Regions from separate parts of the Paraburkholderia sp. BR10936 genome, predicted to be linked through region 1. Evidence: riboswitches for the same ligand, from Rfam matches in the RefSeq annotation. Region 1 holds a riboswitch; the other holds the start of a gene.
The links. Region 1 has a riboswitch for manganese ahead of AB4Y36_RS13790 (TMEM165/GDT1 family protein). Riboswitches for the same ligand answer to the same signal wherever they lie in the genome.
Positions count from the first base shown of each region.

Region 1 (11,881 bases):
GCACCACCGTTTTCGGCATTGCATGTATGCCTCAGCCGGCTTCCCGTTCGGCACGCCGATACCCGCGCACTGCATGTGCTGACCGTGTTCGCGCCCGCCATAGTGCGCATGCTCTGGCGCGCGAGCCATGCGGCTCCCCCGCTACCTGCCGGCACCTGCGCCTGGCAGCGCATCGCGGCGCATGCTATGTCCCTGCTGCTCCACGTGCTGATGCTCGCTCTCCCCTGGCTATCTCTACAGCCTGGCGGCCAACGTGCCGGCTCTCTATCTGGGCTTGATTCCGCTGCCGCGCATCACCGGGCCTGATCCCTTGCTGAAGGTCGTGTTCAAGGCGGCTCACATCGCGATCAACTACGGCCGGTCACGCTCGTTGCCATACCCTGCGTGGCACCACAGGACAGTCGAAGCGTCTTGGGCGCTCGTGTTCGAGCAGCACCTTTGCTGCTCTTTCCGCCAACTACAGTCGAACTGCGCGATCTGGGCCGCTCTGGACGTTGGCATCAACCTACGGTGTCACGACAAGCTCCGTATGCATTCCCGCTGCGTAGTGTCCCGGCTTGTTGCAGATCAGCGCGTAGTGGCCCGGCGCAAGTCTGAATGAAACGCGCTTGCTCTTGCCCGGGGCGATACCTTCGACTTCGCCAATCTTGTTCAGCCGGCGCTCAAGCACCTCTCCCTTACTGACGGGGAGTGCATCGTCCGGGAGATCTGTCTTGAGTACCACGAGTTCGTGTTCCATGTTGTTGTCCGCAGCATTCCTGACTTCAAGTGTGATGCGGCCCGCGCTCACGTTGTGCGTCCCGAGCTGGATCGAGTTCGATAGCAATGTCGCGTTGACGGTTTGCTCCGCCCAGCTTGCATGCGATGTCATCCCGAGCGTGATCACACCGGCGAGGATAGTGGATCTGCAAGTGGCACACATGGTCGCCTCCTTTGCACCGACATATCGTGCGTGCCTCGCGTCGAGCGAGTGCCGAGCGCGATATTTTGAGTGCGCAAATGCCCCTTCCTCTGCGAGGGCATGAATGCTCACTGCGGCGCGCGATATGTGCAGTAAACGTGGACGGTGGCAGGCCTATTCCAGGCCGGCCCCAATCACGAACCCGGGACGGTGATCTTGCGGTTGTCTCGAAGACACCTGTACTCGTGCCATGTGAGGGCGATGACGACGACGTCCAATGCCGTTACCAGCAGTAACCAGACCGAATGGGTGTACGTGAAGCGGTAGGCCTGGTAGGCAATGAACAGCGCGAAGACAATCAGGGAACGTGCCAGCAACACAGCGATCATGGACGGGATGCCAGGGATCGCGTCCGGCCATCCACGCCCAGGCAGTGACTGCTCTTCTGGTCTTTGACGCTGGACCGAAATTGCGCAGAAGAACGCGGCGTCCGGCCAGGTATTCGTCGGTTGAAACGGGCTGTTGGTCGATAGGAAATTAACTTGTAGATAACGCTACATGGAAGTAGCATAATCTACATGAAATCATTATCGACCTGGTCGGTCCTTGTACTGACATTGCCCACCGGGAATGCGACGGCACGTATGCGCTTCTGGCGCGCACTCAAGGCAAAGGGCTGCGCCGTTCTGCGCGACGGCATCTATCTCTTGCCTTATACGGAAGCGCGCGAGGGCGTGCTGCGCGCGCTTTCGGTCGCGATTGGCGAAAGCGGCGGCACAGCCCACCTGCTGCGCGCGCCTAGTCTTGACGCGTCGCAGGAGGCCGAATTCCGCGCGCTGTTTGATCGCGCTGACGAGTACGACGGCCTCATCCGCACGCTCGACGATGCCCGGAAGACAGTCTCGGGCCAGTCCGCCACCGAACTGACGAAGGTGATGCGGCGCTTGCGCAAGGACTACGAGATCATCGTCGCCATCGACTTCTTTCCGGGCGAGGCGGCAACGCGCGCCGAGGCCGCCTGGCAGGATTTTGTGGCACACGTCGACACGGTGCTCTCGCCCGGCGAGCCACACGCGGCAGACAGCCCAATCCGCTCGCTCTCCGTTGAGGACTATCAGGGGCGGACCTGGGCGACCCGCAGGCGCATGTGGGTCGACCGTGTGGCGAGCGCATGGCTGATTCGCCGTTTCATCGACTGCGACGCGCGCTTCATCTGGCTGCCATCGCCGGACGTCTGCCCGGCGGAGGCACTCGGCTTCGATTTCGATGGCGCCGTCTTTACCCATGTGGGAGAGCGCGTCACATTCGAAGTGCTGCTGGCGAGCTTCGGCCTCGACAGGGACCCGGCACTCGTGCGCCTCGGCGCCATGGTTCACACGCTCGACGTAGGCGGCGCAAGCGTGCCGGAAGCCATCGGGTTCGAAGCGGTCATGGCCGGTACTCGGGAGCGCTCGGCCGGCGACGATGAATTGCTCGATGCCATGAGTCCAGTGCTCGATTCGATGTACACGCACTTCGCGGCGAGCGAAAAAGGTGGCGATTCAGGACGACGCCCATGAGCACAACGACCGCACACGTGCCAGGCTACACGCTCGGACAGATGGCGCTCTATATGCTGAAGCTCGGTACGGTTGGCTTTGGCGGACCGGTTGCGCTCGTCGGCTACATGCGCCGCGATCTGGTCGAGCACCGCGGCTGGATTGCGGAGGAGGACTATCGCGAAGGCCTGGCGCTGGCGCAGATGATGCCCGGCCCGCTTGCCGCGCAGCTTGGCATCTACCTCGGTTTCGTGCACTACCGCCTTTTGGGAGCGACGGTCGCGGGACTCGCCTTCGTGCTGCCTTCGTTCCTGATGGTCGTCGCGCTAGGCTGGGCCTACGCGCATTACGGCGGGCTGTCGTGGATGCAGGCGGTTTTCTATGGCGTAGGCGCGGCGGTAGTCGGCATCATCGCGATGAGCGCGTACAAGCTGACAACAAAGACGCTCGGCGCAGACCGGCTGCTCTGGGTCATCTACCTGACCCTCGCGGTGGTAACGGTCGCCACGGAATCCGAAATCGCGTGGCTCTTCATCGCGGGCGGCGTCGTCAACTGGCTGCGCCGGTCACCGCCTCGATGGTTGGGTAAAGGCGGGTTCAACGCATTAGCCGTGACCCAGTCACCCGCGCTTGCTGGCGTCTTCAGCGGACTGGATCTCCCGCTACTCGGCCAGATTGGTCTTTTCTTCACAAAGGCGGGCGCGTTCGTGTTTGGTTCGGGTCTCGCGATCGTGCCGTTTCTCTACGGTGGCGTGGTGACCGAGCACCACTGGCTCAACGACAGACAGTTCGTCGATGCAGTGGCTGTCGCGATGATCACGCCAGGGCCGGTTGTCATCACGGTAGGTTTCATCGGCTATCTGGTTGCAGGGTTGGCGGGTGCCTGCGTCGCTGCACTCGGCACGTTTTTGCCGTGCTACCTGTTCACCGTGCTGCCCGCACCGTACTTCAAGAAATACGGGCGGCTGCCTGCCGTGAAGGCGTTTGTCGATGGCATTACCGCTGCGGCCGTGGGGGCAATTACCGGTTCGGTCGTCATCATTGCCAGACGTTCGGTCATCGACTGGCCAACCGCGCTGATTGCGATCGCAGGCATGCTGCTGCTGTGGCGCTTCAGGAAGCTGCCTGAGCCCGTAATCGTCGTCGCTGCCGCCCTGATTGGCCTCGTCCTCTATCCGCTTCTCCATCTGCACGCCCGGTGACCACCGCGCGCGGGAAACCTGCGAGGAATGCACATGAAATCGCGACGTACCTTTTTGCACGATTCTGGCGCTGCCGGTGCAGGGATGATGCTGGCCCAGGCGCGGATGGTCCACGCGACCAGCGTGCCGGGCCATTTCGACAGGCTCGTCAATGCGCTCCCCACGGCCGTTTGCCTCTAATGCGCTCGAAGCGGTCATTGATGCCCGCACGGCGGAACCCCCTTACAACTTCCATCACAAGCCGGCCGCCGCAGCAGCGAACAGGGCAGAGGAAGGGCTCGTCAGGGCACGCGAGACCGGCGGCTTCGGGCTGGTGATCCATTCAGGGAACCCGCCTATCAGCTGTCCAGCCACATCCTGCACACGATGAAAATCAGGGTATTGCGATGACTCCAGCCAGGGCGGCATTGTCGATCCTGCTCCCGCCTGCGGGCGTGGACCGAAGCGCGTGGCTGCTGCTCGCCGCGCGGAGTCTGCGCGGAATCTGCGACGGCTTTGTCGCGGTGCTGCTGCCCGCCTATCTTCTGTCGCTTGGTTTCGGGAAACTCACGGTAGGCCTGATCGGCAGCGCCACACTGCTCGGCTCGGCCGCGGCGACGATTGTTGTCGGCCTGCTGGGTAGCCGTTACCCGCAGCGTGCACTGCTGCTCTTCGCTGCAGCCCTGATGGCGGCAACCGGTCTTGCGTTTGGTTTCCTGTCGTCATTCTGGCCGCTGCTCGTGGTGGCGTTTGTCGGCACGCTCAACCCGAGTTCGGGTGACGTCAGCCTTTTCCTGCCGCTTGAGCACGCGCGCCTCGCAGAAGCAGCGAAGGGCGACGCCCGAACTGTGCTCTTCGCGCGCTACAGCCTCGTGGGCGGCCTTTCGGCGGCACTCGGCGCTCTGCTCGCGGGGCTCCCGGACTGGCTTGCTGCGCATGCTGGCGTTTCCGCGCTCTTCGCCATGCGCGCGATGTTCATTGGCTATGCGATAACGGGCATCGTCGTCTTCCTGCTGTACCTCCGGCTGCCAAAGCGCGAGGCCCACGTGGCGGCAGTCCGGACGCCTCTCGGCCCGTCGCGCGGTATCGTTTCACGTCTCGCGTTGCTGTTCAGCGTCGACGCGTTTGCCGGGGGCCTGCTCGTGAATTCCCTGCTGACGCTGTGGCTTATCCAGCGCTTTGGCGTGTCTCTCGCCGCCGCAGGGCAGTTCTTTTTTTGGTCCGGGTTGCTGAGCGCCGGTTCGCAACTGGCAGCTGCTCCGATTGCCCGAAGGATCGGCCTGCTCAACACGATGGTATTCACCCACATTCCGTCGAGCGTGTGCCTGATCGCTGCCGCCTTCACGCCCACGCTGCCATTGACCCTCGCGCTGTTGCTGGCGCGCAGTGCGCTTTCGCAGCTCGATGTGCCGACCCGGAGTGCCTACGTGATGGCCGTCGTGACACCGCCCGAACGTCCGGCCGCTGCGAGCTTTACGGCAGTGCCACGTAGCCTCGCGGCGGCCGTCGCGCCAACTCTCTCGGGGGCGCTGTTGGGCCTGGGGTGGCTCGGCGCGCCCCTCGTGGCGTGCGGCACGCTCAAGATTGCCTACGATCTCGCGGTGCTCGCCGCTTTTCGGCACATCAGGCCGGACGGAGGTTCATCGTGAAACGGGCACACCCAGACCATCGCTTCGTCGTGCAACTCATTTCCATGGTTTTCGCGTTCGCGGTTGTGGCCGGGGGCGGCGCGGGTTGTGTGGCGCACGGAGCGGATGACGCGGAAGTCGGCAATCTGCCACTGAAGCACATTGAGGACGTGCCACTGCCAGGACGTGCGTCCCGGTTCGACTATGAAAGCTATGACCCTGGCCGGCATCTGCTGTTCATCGCGCACCTGGGCGACAGCGAGGTCGTGGTGTTCGATACCCTGGCCTCGCGGGTCGTCGCACGCGTGGCTGGCGTCTCGGCGGTGCATGGCGTGCTCGCCGTGCCCGAACTGTCCCGCGTCTATGCGTCCGCGACCGGCACGAACGAGATTGTCGCGATCGACGAGCGTACGCTGAAGATCACCGCCCGGGTGCCCGGCGGCGTCTATCCGGACGGCATGGCGTATGCGAGCGACGCGCGCCGGCTCTACGTCTCGGACGAGACTGGTGAGACCGAGACGGTGATCGATGTCCCGGGCAACCGGCGTATTGCGACGATTCCGCTCGACGGGGAGGCCGGCAATTCGCAATACGATCCGGTTTCGAGACACATCTTCGTCAACGTGCAGACGCGACGCCAGCTGGTGGAGATCGACCCGGCCACGAACGTGATCGTTTCCCGGACCGACCTGCCTGGCGCGAAGGGAAATCACGGACTGCTGATTCTCCCGGACTCACGCCTCGCGCTGATCGCCTGTGAGGACAATTACCGGCTGCTCGTGTTCGACACGCGCTCAATGAACGTTGTCTCGGCGTTCGACACGGGTGGCGATCCGGACGTCCTGGCGTTCGATCCGGCACTGCGCACCGTCTATGTGGCTGGCGAGAGCGGCGTCGTGTCGATGTTCAGCGTTGACGCGTCCCACGTGTCGAAGATCGGCGACGGGCACGTGGGACCGAATGCGCACGTTGTCGCTGTCGATGCAGCGACACACCGGTCGTACTTTCCGTTGAAAGATGTCGACGGACATCCTGTGTTGCGGATCATGACGCCGCGATAGGGTGTGCGGTCTTCAGTCCTGCTCCGACGCCCGCGTCGCTTCACGTCCCAGCTTTGCCTCGCGCCGGGACCTTTCATTGAGGATCTGATGGCGCCGGTGGTCCGTCATCTTTTTCCAGCCGCGAGCTTCCTCACGCGTCCGGTAGCAGCCCGTGCAGAACCCGGTCTTGCCATCGAACGCGCACAGGTCGATGCAGGGCGATTTGGCAGCCATGGTTTACGTGGCGGCGCGAGGGGCGTTCACTTCGACCGTCACATGGGACAGCCCCTTAAAGCGCTTGAGCGCCGCGTGATAAAAGCCGGGGCTGCGTTGTGCTTCACTGGTGACGACTGACACCGCCGCACTCATGTGGCCCGGACCGACGCGCCAGACATGGAGATCAAGCACGGCGTCACCGTTGTCTTCAATAATGTGACGAACGTTTTCGGCCATGCGCTTATCCAGATTCATGTCGAGCAGAATGCCTCCCGTATCGCGCATCAGGCCCCACGACCAGTTAGCAATCACCAGGGCGCCGATCACGCCTGCGAGCGGATCCATCCAGACCCAGCCGAACGCACGGGCCAGCAGGAGGCCGATGATCGCGAGCACGGAAACTGCCGCGTCTGCGATGACGTGAATGTAGGCCGAGCGGATGTTGTGGTCGCGGTTCGCGGCAGCATGTGCGTCTTCGTGACTGTGATCGTGCTCTTCGAATTCGATTGACTGCTCGCCATCGGGCAAGCCGACAATCGCCCTGAATGCATGCGGCTCGGGAATGTCATCTTTCGACTCCAGATAGCTCCCACGGTCGGCAAACGCGAAGGTCTGACGGGAACCGTCGGGGCGAACCGTCGTGACTGATACCGCGTCGGCGGTCAGGTTCGACGAAGCCGTCTCAGGCGTAATACGGAAGACGGGTGGCACGCCATCTTCGAAGATCGACACGGCGAAAACTCCAGCAGTACCGAAGATGCGATGCGCCTCTTCCTCATGACCGTGTTCGTCTTCATGTCCGTGCCCGTGGCCGTGGCTGTGCCCATGTCCATGACTGTGGCCGTGATGGTTGCCGCTGAGCAGCCAGACGCTTGCAATATTCACCAGCAGGCCAAGAACGGCGATGGGGATCGCCTGGCCGAAGTGGATGGGCACGGGCGAGAGAAAGCGCGAAACCGCCTCGTACCCGATCAGCAGCGCGATCATGGCGAGCACAATGGCGCTGGTAAAGCCCGCGAGATCGCCCAGCTTCCCGGTACCGAATACGAAGCGGCTGTCGCTCGCATGCTTTCGCGCGTACGTATACGCGAGCGCAGCGATGAGCATCGCGCCGGCGTGTGTTGACATGTGCAGGCCATCGGCAACGAGCGCAAGCGAGCCAAAAAGGCTTCCGCCGACGATCTCGGTCACCATCATCGCGCTGCACAGCGCAATCACCATCCATGTCCTGCGCTCGTTCTCTTCGTGGGCAGCGCCCAGGAAGATATGGTCATGTCCCGCCCCGAAGGCGGCATCCTCGAATTGACTCATGTTTCTCTCACTTGAAGTAGCTGTGGACTACTTCGATCAGTTGCTCGGTGCCGCTGCCGTGCTCGTCGTCGTGCGGCTCTGCGTCGACAAGGTGCGTCCGGATATGGTCTTCAAGAACCACCGCGAGCAGGCCGTTCATCGCGCCGCGGCTGCTCGTAATGAGTTGCAGGACGTCCATGCAACCGCGCTCGTCCTCGAGCGCACGCTCGATGGCCTCGACCTGTCCCTTGATGCGGCGTACCCGGTTGAGCAGTTTCTGCTTTTCGCGAATCGTATGGCTCATGCTCCGCCTCCAGTTATAGCGTAGGGGGGTATATTAACATAATAGGGTGGAGGGGTATACTAAGATATCCTTGCAGGACACGGCGCGATGCTTCGATAATCGCGGCACTCTTCGGGGAGTAGCCGCTCCAGGCGCGTTGTCTGGAGGCGCACGTCAACATACTTGTCCGCTAACTGGCGACATGGCGTGTGCAGCGCAAGCCTGGCAAGACCGATGACGTATATCCCCACCTAGCCGGGTCGCGGGGGTATCTGTCATCGCGTTCTGACTGCGCGGCCCGGTGATAACGACCCCATGGAATCCTTCCTCGTTTCGACCAGCGTCGTGGGCCTCGCCGAAATCGGCGACAAGACCCAACTGCTTTCGCTCGTTCTGGCTGCACGCTACCGCAAGCCTGTCCCTATCGTGCTTGGCGTCCTCGTGGCGACACTGATCAATCACGCCGGCTCAGGCGCGCTTGGAGCCTGGCTCGCGAGTGTCATCAACCCCAATGTCATGAACTGGGCGGTGGTGGCATCTTTTGCCCTGATGGCCATCTGGATTCTCATTCCGGACAAGCTCGACGATGCGGATGCCGTCACGACGAAGGGACATTTCGGTGTGTTCGGCACCACCGTCGTGACGTTCTTCCTCGCGGAGATGGGCGACAAGACGCAGATCGTGACGATCGCTCTCGCCGCGCGGTTCCATGAATTCGTTGGTGTGGTCGCGGGAACCACACTGGGCATGATGCTCGCCAATGTGCCCGCTATTTATCTCGGTCACAAATTTGCAGATCGCTTGCCGACGAAGGCGGTGCACGCTGTGGCGGCCGTCATCTTCGTGGTGTTGGGCGGCTTCGCGCTCAGAACGGCGCTTTACCCAGACGCCCACCCGCTTTTCTGAGCGGCAGGGGGCACGCGAACGCAGCCGGATCGCGCGATTCGCTGCCAACCGACCGCCTGCCAACGACTCGGGGCCGATATTTGCTGCATGGCTTGGCGATTGGGGGGCGATTGCCACGACTGTTCCGCACAATCCGCACGAATCACGGTGATGCTTCGCACACGGGGGCTCCTGCCAATGTCCGACGAAGCGCTGCGGCGCATGTCTTCCATCGTGGCGCTGGTCGTCGCCCTGGGCCTCGTTCTGGTCAAGATATGGGCATGGGTCGCAACAGGGTCCATCTCTCTTCTCACCTCGGCCGCGGACGGTCTGGTGGACGTTGTCGCGTCATGCGTGACCTTCTTCGGTGTGCGCTACGCCGCGCGTCCCGCTGATCGCGGCCACCGATACGGTCACGGAAAGGCTGAGGCTATCGCGGCGTTCGTTCAGGCGTTGTTGCTTGGCGCGGCCGCGGTTGTGCTCGGCATCGAGTCGGTCAGACGTTTGCTCTGGCCGGAGCCGCTGAACCAGACAGGGCTCGGAATCTGGGTGATCGTGTTCAGCACTCTCGCGGCATCCGGGCTGGTCGGCATGCAGACCCTCGTCGGGAGGCGCACCGGTTCGACTGCCATCTCGGCCGATCGGGCGCACTATCTCACTGATGTGGCCGTCAACGTTACCGTGCTCGTTGCGCTGCTGCTCAATCATTTCCTGGCATTGGCTCGCGCCGATGCGCTTGGCGCGCTCGCGATCTCTGTCTACATGCTGTGGAACGCTCGCGGCATGGCACTGGGTGCGTTGGTTCAACTGCTAGATCGCGAGCTGGGTGCGGCCAAACGAACGCGCATCGAGGCGGCGGTCGCGTCTCGCAATGGTGGAGACCGCGTGTTCGTCGAGTTCCATCTGGAGGTCGATGGGCAGATGACAGTAGCGCAAGGACACGCAATTGCCGACGGTGTCGAGAAAGCCGTGGCGCGACTCTTTCCCGCGTCCGATGTGACTGCGCACGTCGCGCCCGCGGGAATCAAGGATCCGCGGCTGGACGACATGCTGAAGTAAACGGTGACAAAGTGCGCGGGCACTGCGCGGTTCATCGCAGACATACGCTCTCTGACTTCCATGCGCGGCCAAACCGCCGCGCTGTTCAGGAATTATTGTTGATGATTGGAGTGGCGGTCATCTGCAGGGGGGCGATGCCACCGGGAATGAGCGTCGTGTCCAGTACCGTGATGACGATCGTGTTCGCCGCCTTCCATCATCCGCATCATCCCGGGGCCACCGGTTCTGAAAAAAACCGCCGACATCATCACGAACACGACACCGAAGATGATGTTCAGTACTGTCGTGTAGTTGAATGAGATCGCCACATTGATAACTGCCGTCTGCCGTTCGTGAGGTACCCAGCCCAACAGCTGAAAGAGGGCCTCGACAACAAGCGCGGCGACAACCATCGCGATGTAGAACGTAGCTATCATGAACGCCGTCATTCTGCCGCCGTAGTACTTCCGGTAGATATTGAGAATGGGGAGGATGATGAGGTCGCCGAATATGAACGAGGCAACGCCTCCGAAGCTGATGCCACCTTTCCACAGAACGGCCGCCAGTGGCACGTTGCCGACCGAACAGGTGAATGACGCGACCGCGATGAGTGGCCCGACGAAGGCGCCCCATATCATGGCGAGGGTTGGATGACTGACCAGAATGAATTTCTGCCAGAAGCTATCCGGTACCCATGCCGCTAAGGCGCCGGCAACGAGCAATCCTACGCCAATGTCTCGCCATAGCATGACCCAGTTCATCACGTAGTTATGGCTGATGGCTGTCCAGCCGTCCCTCGATGTGAGGCGTTGTTTCCATGTGCCTTTTTGTTCGCCCATCGACATTGCGGCATGCCCTTCCATGCTACCGGTGATACCTTTGTCCGCCTGTTCGACAGCCTGCTTTCTGAGTGAATCTCGCAAAAGGAAGCGAAACAGCAGGGCAAGCACGACAATCATGATTGGGCCGCCGAGAAACTCGGCAGCGGCGAACTGCCACGCAATCAGCACCCACATGAGCACGCCCAGTTCAAGCACCAGGTTGGTAGCGGCAAACTGGAATGCCATGGCAGCACTGAAGTCGGCCCCTTTTCGAATCATCGAGTGCGCCATGGCAACGGCTGCATAGGAGCAGGATGATGACGCGGCACCAAGCAGGCTCGCTAGCGATATGGAGCGCGGGGAGTTGTCCGGTAGAAGCCTTGACATTTCAGACTTCGAGACCATCACTTCGATGACGGCCGAGAAGAGAAACCCCAGGCTGAGTCCCCAGAATATCTGCCACAACATGGTGAAGGACATCCACAGGGCATGACCCAGTGTGCCGAAAATGTACATCACGACCTCCCTGGATTGCGCGCCTAAAACAATGGCGCGCGATTGTAGAAGTAGATGCCGTGGGGTGACTTGCCGACATTGATTACGCCCACGTAACGGGTAAAGCGGAACGTGACCCACAGATATCGCCGGTCTGGATTCAGCTCCATGTCGTCTGGTCCTGGTGGCAACCCCGTGATGCTCCCGACGTTCATCAGGGTATGGTCAAGGATGCTGATGGTAGTGCCCACGTGATTCGTCACGAGCACATGTTGGCCATCGGCAAGAGACCGGAAGTGGTGTGCCCCTTTTCCCGTCCGAATGATTTTTACGACCTTGCGTGCGCGCCAGTCGACAACGGCGACATATTCAGCACCCGTCATGCCCACCGGGAGACTTGTAGACAATTGCCTGATGCGGTGGGCGTGGCACGTTACAACGGAAACTGGATTGCGTGCGCTTATCGCCATTGAGGTCCGAAGAAATCACGACGTCATTGTCACGAACCGCAGCACGACGACATCGGAGGATTGCGTGCGCGTTTTCACGGTGACAGGTTTCCTGC
Region 1 covers NZ_JBFRCM010000005.1:338,854-350,734, reverse strand. The annotation lists gene AB4Y36_RS13850 (hypothetical protein) at 1-19, opposite strand, end outside; partial or broken gene AB4Y36_RS13845 (cytochrome b) at 79-358, shown strand; gene AB4Y36_RS13840 (sulfocyanin-like copper-binding protein) at 506-922, opposite strand; gene AB4Y36_RS13835 (DUF2127 domain-containing protein) at 1,096-1,290, opposite strand; gene AB4Y36_RS13830 (chromate resistance protein ChrB domain-containing protein) at 1,480-2,460, shown strand; gene AB4Y36_RS13825 (chromate transporter) at 2,457-3,641, shown strand; gene AB4Y36_RS13820 (twin-arginine translocation signal domain-containing protein) at 3,669-3,821, shown strand; gene AB4Y36_RS13815 (MFS transporter) at 4,028-5,269, shown strand; gene AB4Y36_RS13810 (YncE family protein) at 5,314-6,309, shown strand; gene AB4Y36_RS13805 (DUF1289 domain-containing protein) at 6,322-6,522, opposite strand; gene dmeF (CDF family Co(II)/Ni(II) efflux transporter DmeF) at 6,526-7,815, opposite strand; gene AB4Y36_RS13795 (metal/formaldehyde-sensitive transcriptional repressor) at 7,823-8,098, opposite strand; yybP-ykoY riboswitch at 8,200-8,362, shown strand; gene AB4Y36_RS13790 (TMEM165/GDT1 family protein) at 8,393-8,983, shown strand; gene AB4Y36_RS13785 (cation diffusion facilitator family transporter) at 9,161-10,021, shown strand; gene AB4Y36_RS13780 (permease) at 10,114-11,337, opposite strand; partial or broken gene AB4Y36_RS13775 (YncE family protein) at 11,361-11,711, opposite strand.

Region 2 (11,881 bases), on a different contig from region 1:
TTCGCTACGGCTATCACGAGACCCATTCGTTTCTCCATGCAATTGTTCAACAGCGGGCGAGTCTCCCAGGTGCACTCTCCACGTGGAGACTCCAGCAAGTCATTCGACAGTCTACTGGCAACTTAAAGTAAATTCTAGAAATTCCGCCCCGGACGTTGTCAGTTCACAACCAATTGGCTGAACGGATAAGAATTGGATGCAATGGAGAGGGCTGGTGGGCGGGGTGGATTGACGGGATCGCGATGTTTCAACAGTGACGGGCGCTGATCTCCACGTGGAGATCGCAGAATGCGCCCATCGAAGTTGGGGAGGTCGTCTGCTCGCAGGTCGATTAGACACTGGATCTTTGCACAGCCGTGCATTACGTTTGTGACGCGGGAGGAAAGTTCAAGTTGCGCGAGAGTGCTCGATAGGTATCTTCGCGGAGGGAGGCGAGGAGCACCGAGCAATTCTCCACGTGGAGAGTGATCGACTTGACCTCGATTAGCGCAGTACTGTGAGTGCGATGTCCAGAAGCGATCCGGCCAGCAAGTGTTCTGAGCGATTCTCCACGTGGAGAGTCCTCAATCAGCATTCGGGAGAATGATGACGCGTGAGCAGGTACTACCCCGGATGAAAGGATGGGTCGTGACGGTAAGCGAGTTCCATCCATTGCGTGTATCTCGCCGCCGCATCCACACATTCTTGATCGTTTAAAGCAGCGACTCTCCACGTGGAGATCAACGCGAACAACACGAAGCAACCAAGCGCCATCGGCATCCGCGTACGCCGAGACAGAGCACAAACATCACTCCGAGGCACTCAAACAGTCGAAGCCTGACTCGTCACCAAAAAAGCGGTCGATCTAAGAGCTTCGAAATATATATTTAGCTACGAATTCTACGTCGTTATATTTAGCTAATTTCCTTGCGCACTATCCGCATGTACTCACAGCGAATCGCACAAAAAAACGGCGGCCGAAGCCACCGTCCCGTTAGATCCATCGCCTTCACTCGTCCCGAGCTTTCAGCGCGAGATCGATTTCCGCCGCCTGCAGGCCTTCGCCCCCGGCCGGCGCCTGTTGTCCGCTCAGCAGGAATTCAAGCAGATCCGCAGCAGTCGGTTGGCCCCAGGTGTCCAGAACCACCCAACGGAAGAAGTTCGTCGATGCCATCTTGCTCGGCACCTTCGCCGTCGACACCTTGAGCTTGTCCATACCGACCGTCTCGTTGTAGCGCTTGATCAGCGCAGTCTGGTCGTCGTATTCAAGTTCATTGAAGTAGGCGCGCGCCTCATTGATCTTCGCAGCGATATAGCGGTCCTTCACCTGATCCTGACTTTCGCGCGCGCGGCCAGCGTCGGTGGCGGGCGCGGCGGCATTCGCACCGGGCAACTCGTAGCCCTCGGTCAGCGCCTTGCGGAAATACGCCGCAACGTTGGCGAGCGGCGCCGAATTTTTCTGCGCCACCCGCGCCGCGGTATAGGCCACCGCCGTGCGAATCTTGTCCTCGCCGTACTGCTTGAGCAGGCGCCGCGCCTCGGAAACCGGGATGCTGAACTTCGACATTTCGCCAATCAGCAGCGTTTCGTTTGCACGCAGCTCCTGGGACGGATCGGTCTCCGGCTTGCGGGTCACGCGGAACTGCAGGGCGACGACCGAGCGTCCCACCTTGTGCTCGATGAGCTCGAAATTGTGATCCGAAATCTCATTGACTTCCTTGATGCAGGGCACCAGCACACGGCTCTTGAACTGCTTGTAGAGCTTGTACGATTGCGCCGAAGTATCCTGCCCAAGGATCAGGTCACGCAGCGTCGCGAGCGGAAAGCGCGCCGTCACACCCACGGCCTCGTAGCGAACGACGTTCTCCCACAGCGCAAGCGAATGCGCCTTTCTGAACTGACGCGTGATGCGCATATCGATCATCGCGTAGATTTCAGGATTGAGCAGTTCGCCCCGAATCTGTTCGGAGAAGGTGTAGCGCAACACCGATCGCTCGAGTTCGGCGCCGGCGAGCAAGCCGGACGCCTTCCAGATGCTGCGTTTGTCCTGCGTGAGGTAGTCCCAGTTGACGACCGTGCTGATGAGCGAGTTGATCGTTTCTTTGACGTACTCGGTGTTGTTACTGTTCAGATCGACGTCCTGGGAGAGAGCGGAGATCGTGATCTCGAACGAGGAGCGGCCGCGGTCGAGGGAATCCTGGCGAATGGCGTTCTTGATCAGCGAGCTGAACATCTTGCGCTGCTGCAGGCTGATCGATCCGGATTTCGGTGCGATATGAATCGCCGGAACGGCCTTGCGGAACAGATCGGGCGGCTGGCCTTGCTGGAATACGAGTGCACCTTGCTTGTCGGCGTCGCCGGCTTCGGCCTTTTTTCTTGCCATATGACCCACGATGAAAGGGAACCTGGTCGGTTGGTAACTGTATACCAAGCGATCAGGTGACTCAAGGCCACAGACGCTATCGTGACGCGGCACGACACTCAAGGGCTAAGAGCATTGACAGCCGGCGATTCTCTGCCTCGATGGCCACCGGGAACCCGTCCTGGGCACTCTGAACAGGCCCCGCGCACGGACCCATAAATGGTGACCTTTGCGTCGCCGCGTCCTGAAAACTATCCCATAGCCGGTGACCTTTATGCAAAATGTGAGTACTCACTCCGAGAATTTAGGCTCAACAGGTAGCTGTCCATGGGATTTTTCACATTGCTATCCAGGTTGTCGCCCGGAGCAGCTCGGCCAAGCGTCGTCATGCCCAGTACGCCCATAAATGGTGACCTGAACCGGCTCCCATAAATGGCTACCCTTGCGGAGCCAAATACGGCGCTCGAGGTCAGCGGATCAGCACTTGCCCCCATAACTGGTGACCCACGCCTGATCCCATAGGCTGTTACCTGGCCCCAGCCAGCTTCTCCGCGTCCAAGGATTCATGCGGGTAGCCAATCCGGCGCACGATAACGCCGGAATTCCTCTCCCGACAAGCCACCATATCTGGTTACCCATACCGATTCCCAAAGACGGTTACCTGAATTCAAGCGACGGGTCCTCTTGAACACCCTCAAGAAAAGCCTCGCATCCCATAAGCAGCGACCTTCACTGATTCCCATAAACAGTGACCTGAAGGCAAAACCGCTCCTTTTCCCATAGCGGGCGACCTTCCCCCCATATCCACAACCCCTAAACCCCATGCCCGGGTACCGAAGTCCCATATCCACAACCCCGAACTCCCATACCCGGGACCACAAATCCCATAACGCGCCACCAAATCGGCCGCAAAGCCTTGCCTGGTAAGGGTTCGAGCCGTCTAAAGGTTTACTAAAGTTGTTAAAGCGTAAAAGGTAAACACTGAAACACGCGTTCGATGAGAAAGACGTCTCCCAAAACCGGGGACCTAATCGCATGTAAGTGGTCACCAACCTCCGTAACCCCATTCCGGGTTACCTAGCCCGTCTACCAACGCTTTGCGGGCACCCTGGAGCATTAGCTAAGCCCCCTTTTCTTGAGAATAAACTTTTAGAGATCGAATCAAATCATTGATTTACCGAGAAAAACACCCGGATGGTCTACGTCTATGGTGCTGTTCTTCGTCCAAAGGTAACTGCCTATGGGGGCCGGCTGAATGACTACGACACCAGTTCGATCGGAACCGTAAAGCGTTCTGCCAGCCTTGGACACCCGCTGAACCAGGTCAGGGGAACCAGCGATCCTGAGATGCGCACTTGTGGACGAACCGTTCCTCCCATTTCCGGTTACCCACCTCAGGTCACCAAACATGGGAGTCACCGAAGGTCCACGTGGGCCGCGACCCAAAGCAATCAAGGAAAGTCAGGCGCCAACCGGACAAGGTGCACTGCACAAGATTTATCGGTAACCTACGGCCCACCGAGCGCCTGCCGGATCTCAGTGTGAATACGCGGGAAAGGTAACCGCGGCCGCGGTGTGCCGCCGCAGGCAATCGCTGCGGTACCGGTCGGCGAGACGCTGCTGGGCGGCTTCGATATCGGCGGGTGTCATCGTCCGAGTTCGGGTCGTCACCCACCGCCTCGAGTTCCGTGATTTCCGGTATCAGACCGGCATGCGTGACCTCGTGGGCCGGTTTGACGAACGGGTAGCTGTGACATGCCTGCTGAGTCAGATGCGGTGCGGCGGCCGCATCCGCGATCGTGGGTTCGCCAGTGAGTCATCGAGCCGACCATTCATTGCCCATGGTCGGGTAGCCGCGTCAGTCAGCGAGAAAGCACCGTGCGCGCGATGCACGACCGCGCAACTGCAGGCGATGCACGACCGCGCAACTGCAGGCGTTGCGCGACGCCGGGCCCTGTGTGCGAGGCGCGCGATGAACCTGCCTGGCGGGCGCTCGGGCCTGGCCTGTTCGTTCCGGCGTCGTCGCGGGCGGTGCCGGACGTGCGGGTCATTGGCCCGACCACTGGCAGAGGACCACGTTCCGCTGGTTCACCGTTTCCGCAGCGATCTTCTCGCTCGCGTTCATGGCGCTGCTCGGCATCATCGAATACTCAGTGACGCGCGCCATGATGCGCGAGACCGACAGCCGCCTGCGCTGGCAACTGCGGTACTTCGATTCGCGCAGCGACGCGAGCCTTGCCGGCGCCATCGACGCGCGCTTCCGACGCCCCGACCAGCGCGACAACTTCTACGGCCTGTTCGCACCGGACGGGCGCCGGCTCGCCGAGGATATCCGCGCGATGCCCACCGGTCTTGCGCTGGGACCTCGAAGGTGCTGCGCGCGGGCGCCGACGCGTGCTTTCGCTACAGTTCTCGTTCATGGAAATGCACGAGCGTATGCACACGCTATCGCGCGCCGCGCGACCAGATGATTCGCTACGCGTGGCCCGAGAAAGAGGACATCGACGCTTCAACCGTCAACCTCGTCGTCTCGCGTCAGCGGCGCAAGCTCGCGCGCGAAGGCATCGAAGTGCGCATCGATACCATCAGCCGCTACGGCTATCAACTGACCTCGCCAACGTTCGACTGATGCGCGCGCTCAGGTAACCGTTTGTGGGAACCGGTTACCTATCCGGACGCGGACGCATGGGTTTGTTAACTCAAAAAGCAAACGGTTCTACGATCAGGCCGTCTACATCGGGCACATCGAGCAGGGCGACTCGACCGCTTACCTTCACGCACACCGCGCGCGTGCTGGCCGTATTCGTTGACGAGTTCGATCGGCCCGACGCATGGCCATCGTTTCATGCAGCGCGTCGGGCGCACTTATTCTTATACGAGCTGATTGCGCAATTGCGGCACGTGATTATTGCGCCCGCTGGCGAGCAACGCTGCAACGAAAAGCAGAATGCCGATAATCGCAACGGTTATTGCGAACGCGCGAGCCACCTGCGCGCTGCTCGCATCCGGCCCGGCAAGTGCGAAAAACAGGCCACCGAGCAGCGCCACGGCGAGCGCGGCACTGACCTGCAAAACCGAGCTGACGAGCCCAGCGGCAAGACCGGACCAGCGTCGATCGACACATTCGACATTGCGCCTGACGAGCGCGGGCAGCGCCACGCCCTGGCCGAAGCCGATCAGAAAGAGCGATGCGTTGAGTGCGTGGAGTTGAGCATCGTGAACAAGCATGGCAGTCCAAAGTAATCCGCACCCCTCGATTGCCATACCGGCCGCCGCCGCACGATGCCCGAACTGGCGCACGATAAGTGGATTGAGCAGCGGCCCGACCAGAAAGCCGACGCCCAGGGGCAGAATGCGCAATCCGACTTCGAGTGGCGCGAGCCCGAGCGCACGCTGGACGTAAATCGCGAACATCATGAAGAACGGTGCGAGCGAATAGAAGAAGAGCGTGGCAACGAGCCCGCGCACGAGGCCGGGCGCGGCGAAGATGACGGGCGGCACGAGCGCGTCGCGCCCGGCGTTCGCGACGCGCGCCTCGTAGCGCCAGAAGATCGCGAACAGTGGCGCGGCGCCAATGAGCAACGCCCACGTCCAGACCGGCCAGCCGCGCTCGCGGCCTTCGATCAGCGGCACGACGAGCGCAGCCAGCGCGATGCCGAGCAGGACCATGCCGCCGGGATCGAGCTTCGCGGGGTGGTCCGAGCGGCTTTCACGCACGAGCCAGTACGCCGCTGGCGCGGCCGCCATCACGACGGGCAGGTTGATGAGGAAGATGCTGCGCCAGCCGAGTCCGAATACGTTGGCCGAGACGAGCACGCCGCCGAGCGCCTGGCCGGCGACCGCGGCGATCCCGTAAGCCGCGCCAAAGAGGCTGAGTGCAAGCCCCTTCTGATGCGCCGGAAAGAGCGCATGGATCGACGCAAGCGCCTGGGGTGCCATGACGGCTGCGGCGCCGCCCTGAAGGATGCGTCCCGTCACCAGCGCTGCGGGCGAACTGGCGAACCCGCACACGGCCGAAGCCGCCGCAAACGCGAGGATGCCCACGAGAAAGATGCGCCGCCGTCCGTACAGGTCGCCGAGCCGGCCGCCCGTAATGAGAAAGATCGCGTAGGTCGCTGCATAGGCCGAAATCACCAGTTGCGCGATAGCGGGGCTGGCATGCAGGTCGGCCTGCATCGACGGCAGCGCGACGTTGACGATAAAGAAGTCGAGCGGCGGCAACAGCGTGCCCATCAGCAGCACGGTCAACGCCCACCAGGTGCGTGCGCCCGCTCGCGTGGACGGCATTTCGATAGTCGAAAGATTCGTCATGCAGCCTCCATATGGAACTAATCGGTTCCTAATTAGCCAAAAAAACTAGCGGATGGCGCTCAGCGCGATTTCAGCAATTGCATCGATCGCGTGCCCGCCGGCGTCAGTCTTGCCCAGCACGCGCATACCTTCGATCGTGCAGAGCAGGAAGCGCGCGAGATCGTCGGCATTCTGGTCGGCGGCCAGTTCGCCCGCTGCCTGGCCTCGCCGGATCGCGCCGGCGAGCAGCGCCTGCATGCGCGCGAACATGTCCGTGACGCGGGCTTTCACTTCGGCATCGAAGGGCAGGCATTCGGTGGCGGCGGCTGTCACCGGGCAGCCCGCAAGCCCTTCGAGGCCGACGGAAAGGCGCACGTAGTGACGCAGCGCCTCGCGCAGCGCGGTGCGCGCCGACGCGTGCCGCAGATTGCGCGTAAGCCGTACGATACCGCGCTCGGTATAGAAGTCGAGCGCCGCGAGAAAGAGCTGGTGCTTGTCGCCGAACGCCTTGTAGAGGCTGCCGCGCGAGAGCTGCGTACCCTCGATCAGGTCGGGCAGCGACGTTGCCGCATAGCCGCGCGCGCGGAACACCTCTAGCGCGTTCTGCACGGCTTCCTGCTCGTCGAATTCGCGTGGACGGCCGGGGCCAGAACGGGTATCGGATTTCATGTCGTCATTCTAGACCAATCGATTCCGAATTGCCGAGAAAAATGTGCGTGGCGAATCCAAACATGCATACAGGATGAATTATATGTACGCACAGAAATATCAATTGTTGATATTCGGCGCGCGTCGGTAATCTGGCCGACATACTGACCAGCAAGCCCCGCTATGACCCGCACCGCGCTCATCGAATGGTTCACGAGTTTCGTGCCCAACCCGGCTGCGCCGCAATGGCGCGAGCGGGGGCGACGCTGTGGCGGAGCGTTGATCGGCATCGCGTTCACGGGACTCGCAACCCAAGTGACGTTCGGCGCGGCGGGCAATATCCCGTTGCTCGTGGCGCCCATGGGCGCATCCGCGGTGCTGCTGTTCGGCGCATCGGACAGCCCGCTTGCGCAGCCGTGGTCGATTCTTGGCGGCAACTTCGTCTCTGCGCTGGTGGGCGTGGCGTGCGCGCAATGGATCGCATCGCCGGTCGCGGCGGCTTCCGTGGCGGTGGCGCTCGCGATCTGCGCGATGTTCCTGTGCCGCTGCGTCCATCCGCCTTCAGGCGCGGTCGCGCTGACCGCCGTGCTCGGCGGCCCCGCGGTTCACGCGCTCGGCTTTCACTTCGTGATCGCGCCTATTGCGTTCCAGTCCTTCGCGTTGCTCAGTGCGGCGCTGGCCTTCCACGCGCTGACCGGGCACCGCTATCCGCGCGCTGCGTTTCGTCCCACGCCGGAAGCCGCTGCCGCGCCGCTTGCCGTGCTGTCGCAACAGCGACTCGCGCCGCTGGATTTTCCGCAAAAATCGTTCGAACAACTAACTTGCGAGGAGATCATGTCGATCGGCTGTCCCGCCGTGCCCGCAACAATGGGCGCGCGTGCGGCGCACGAGATGTTCCGCCGCCACGGTGCTTCGACGCTCCCCGTGGTCGATGCGATGGATCGCGTGGTCGGCGTCGTCACGCATCACGCGCTCGGCGACCTTGCGCCGGCGGCTGGCCTCAAGCGATTCAGGAACACGCTGCGTCGCGCGGCGCAGCGCGAATCGGCGCGCGTGGAAGAAACGGTCGAAGCCGTGATGGCAGCCGGCGTGCACGCCGTCCATCGGGCCACGCCGCTCGCGCATCTGGTGCCGATTTTTGTCGAGCATGCCTACCACGACATTCCAGTGATGGACGATGCGCGTCGGCTGGTTGGCGTGGTCAGGCATTCGGACATGATCCGCTGGCTCCATCACCACGCGGGCGTTGCCCAGGCCGCCGCCGAGGCAGCCTGAGCCTGGCGTCTGGCCGCGTCACACCACGAACAGCAACACCGCGAACACTGCATAGAGCCAGCCGACATGTGTGAGCTGACGGCTACGTACCTTCGGCGCGCGAAACGCCCATTGCAGGATCAGGATGGCGATCATGGTCGTCACGGCCGCGAGAATCGAAGGCGTGCCGAGATGCCACGGCGTGAAGAAGAGGCCGAACGCCGTGGGAATGGTGGCCTGAATCATCATCGCGCCGCTGATGTTCGCCAGCGCCAGCCGCTCCTTGCCCTGGCGCACCCAGATGATCGCGTTCATGATCTCGGGCAGCTCGGTGGCGATCGGGCTGAACAACACGGCGGTCAACTGCGGGCTCAGACCGAGCCACGGTCCCACCGCGCCGATCTGCTGCACGAACAGATGCGAGGCCGCGAAGATCACCGCGAGCGCGCCCAGCGTCTGCAGCAGAATCCACACCATGGCCGGATTGTCGTCGTGCGGGCGCAGCTTCAGCGGCTCGAGATCGCCTTCCACCTCGCCGCTATCTTCGGCGGAAAGCTCCTTCCAGCAGTAGAACGCGTAGGCCGCGAGAAACGCGATCCCCAGTACCGGCTTGAAGCTGAACACCACGAGCCCGAGCGCGATCTTCGCGACGAAGATTGCGAGGAACCAGAGCTGGTCGCGGCGCAGACGGCGTGTATTGACGTCGACGGTGGCCGCGCGCTCGCGCCCCACGCGCTTTGCTGTCGCTAGCAACGCGAAGCCCACGACGGCATAGGCGATCGTGCTGAGCGCGAGCGGGCCGCCAATCGCGGCGCCTACGCCGATTTCCTTGTGCGCGGGATCGCCGCCGAAAGCGACGGCAACGAGCGTGACCACGCTCTCGGGCAGCGCCGTGCCGAATGCGGCGAGGATCGTGCCGGTTGCGGTTTGCGTGACCTTGAGCTTGTGGCCGAGCCACTCGACGCTATTGACGAACGTCTCGCAGGACAGGTAGATGATGCCGGCCGCGGCAATGAGCAAGGCGAACGTCAAGATCATGACGTTCGCTCCGTGGCGCAAATGAGGAGGTGAAGCGGGGCGAGACGAGTCATTATTTTTGCCGTGATGTGCGAGCCGGGCACCGAAACCATGACGCTTCCCTTCGCCCGGCCCGGGTGAAAGGGAAAACGTCATAGGTCTCGTCAGGCCGCGCTATTGCAGCGATGCGCTGCAATGATCCGCAATACGGCTGCCGGCGCCATGGTGCAGGGGCACCAATTATGTTGACGGCGGCGCAACGCCGAAGCAGGCGTTGCAGACTACTCCCCTAAGACAGGGGGCGATTATAGCCGAAGTTCATGGCGGCGAGCGATTTCCGGCGCGCCCGCCGCGGTGCCTCGCGCGAAGCGAACCCGAACTTGTGACGCAGCGCGGCCATCACCATCGCCTGCTTGTCGTTGCTCGCATCGTTGTCGAAGTCGCCGAACGAGGCGACCGCGTTGACGAGCTCGCCCGTGTCCGCGTCGATCGTCTTGCCCGACGCGTTCTGGTGGCCCGCGAGCGCTCGAAAGCTGGGTCGCGTTGCTCGACGTGAGCGGTCTCGATTTGCGTGCGCTGCGCGAGCCGCTCGACCCGCGCAGCGGCAAGCCCGCTTCTGTGCTGTTCATGGCGCAGCGGCGCGGCTGACACCGCCCCACGCGCCGCTGCAAACGAGGAGGCAAGGTGCCGACGAGGGCGCGCCCGGGCTGCGCCCGCACTATCACCCGAACTACTACGGCGCGTACTTTCGCGACCCCGAAGGCAACAAGTTCTGCGTCTGTTGCCACGATCCCGCGGACCATTGACACCGCGCGGCAAGCCATCACACGGGCGTCCCATTCGCTGTGCTACCCTTGCCCTGCCTTGGGCCGAGGGTGCCGTGCACGCGTGCAAACGACCGCCGGCGGACGGTCCGATGTATCAAAGTCGAAAATCGAAGTCCTGAACCAAAGTCCCGCGCCGCGCCTCCTCGCGCGCATGCGCCGGGACAACGACCAATAACAGGAAGAAGACCCAGATGAAAAAGCACGAGATACAACGCGCAGGTTCGCGCGGCCGCTTGCGCGCGCTGATCGCCGCCGCGGTGCTGGCGGGCGGCGCTCAAGCCGCGCATGCCGCCACGGAAATCCAGTTCTGGCATGCCATGGAGTCCCAGCTCGGCGAACGCGTGAACGCGATCGCCGAACAATTCAACGCGTCGCAAAGCGAATACAAGATCGTGCCCGTCTTCAAGGGCACCTACGACCAGACGCTCGCTGCCGGCATCGCGGCTTATCGCAGCGGCGACGCGCCCGCCATCCTCCAGGTGTACGAAGTCGGCACCGCCACGATGATGAACGCAAAGAAGGCCGTGCTGCCCGTGTACGACGTGATGAAGACCGCCGGCGTGCCGCTCGACGAGAAGGCCTTCGTGCCGACCATCGCGAGCTATTACAGCGATGCCAGGACGGGCCATCTGGTGTCGATGCCGTTCAACAGCTCGACGCCGGTGCTCTACTACAATCGCGACGCTTTCAAGAAGGCCGGCCTGCCCGACGCGCCGCCGAAAACCTGGCCCGAAGTCGCCGAAGCCGCCGCGAAGCTGAAGGCCTCGGGCATGAACTGCGGCTTTATCACGGGCTGGCAGGGCTGGATCCAGATAGAGAACTACAGCGCGTGGCAAGGCGCACCGATCGCGACGCGCAACAACGGCTTTGACGGCCTCGACGCGCAACTCGAAATCAACAAGCCGTTGCAGGTCGCGCATATCGCCTTCCTGCAAAACATGGCGAAGCAGGGCACCTTCACCTATGTGGGCCGCAAGGATGAAGCCACCGCGAAGTTCTATAGCGGCGACTGCGGCATCATGATGGGCTCGTCGGGTGCGCTGGCGAACGTGCAGCAGTATGCGAAATTCAAGTTCGGCACCGGCATGATGCCGTACGATCCGAGCGTGAAGGGCGCGCCGCAGAACGCTATCATCGGCGGGGCGAGCCTGTGGGTGCTGGGCGGCAAGAACCCCGAGGTCTACAAGGGCGTGGCGAAGTTCCTCGCGTACCTGAGCTCACCGGCCGTGGCCGCGAAGTGGCATCAGGACACGGGCTATCTGCCGGTGACGAAGGCCGCGTACGAACTCACGCAGCAACAAGGCTTCTACGCGTCGCATCCCGGCGCCGACACGGCCACGAAGCAGATGCTCAACAAGCCGCCGCTGCCGTGGACCAAGGGCCTGCGTCTTGGCAACATGCCGCAGATCCGCACGATCGTGGACGAGGAACTCGAACAGGTGTGGACGGGCGCCAAGACGCCGCAACAGGCGCTCGATTCGGCCAACTCGCGCGGCAACGATCT
Region 2 covers NZ_JBFRCM010000013.1:17,504-29,384, forward strand. The annotation lists gene parA (ParA family partition ATPase) at 1-26, opposite strand, end outside; gene AB4Y36_RS24990 (replication initiation protein) at 989-2,362, opposite strand; gene AB4Y36_RS24995 (hypothetical protein) at 4,465-4,812, shown strand; gene AB4Y36_RS25000 (helix-turn-helix domain-containing protein) at 4,809-4,970, shown strand; gene AB4Y36_RS25005 (MFS transporter) at 5,213-6,652, opposite strand; gene AB4Y36_RS25010 (TetR/AcrR family transcriptional regulator) at 6,698-7,300, opposite strand; gene AB4Y36_RS25015 (HPP family protein) at 7,463-8,554, shown strand; gene AB4Y36_RS25020 (sodium:calcium antiporter) at 8,573-9,571, opposite strand; yybP-ykoY riboswitch at 9,749-9,852, opposite strand; gene ugpB (sn-glycerol-3-phosphate ABC transporter substrate-binding protein UgpB) at 10,569-11,881, shown strand, end outside.
Region 2: it holds a riboswitch for manganese, as region 1 does, so the genes downstream of both, AB4Y36_RS25020 (sodium:calcium antiporter) here and AB4Y36_RS13790 (TMEM165/GDT1 family protein) in region 1, are expected to answer to the same signal.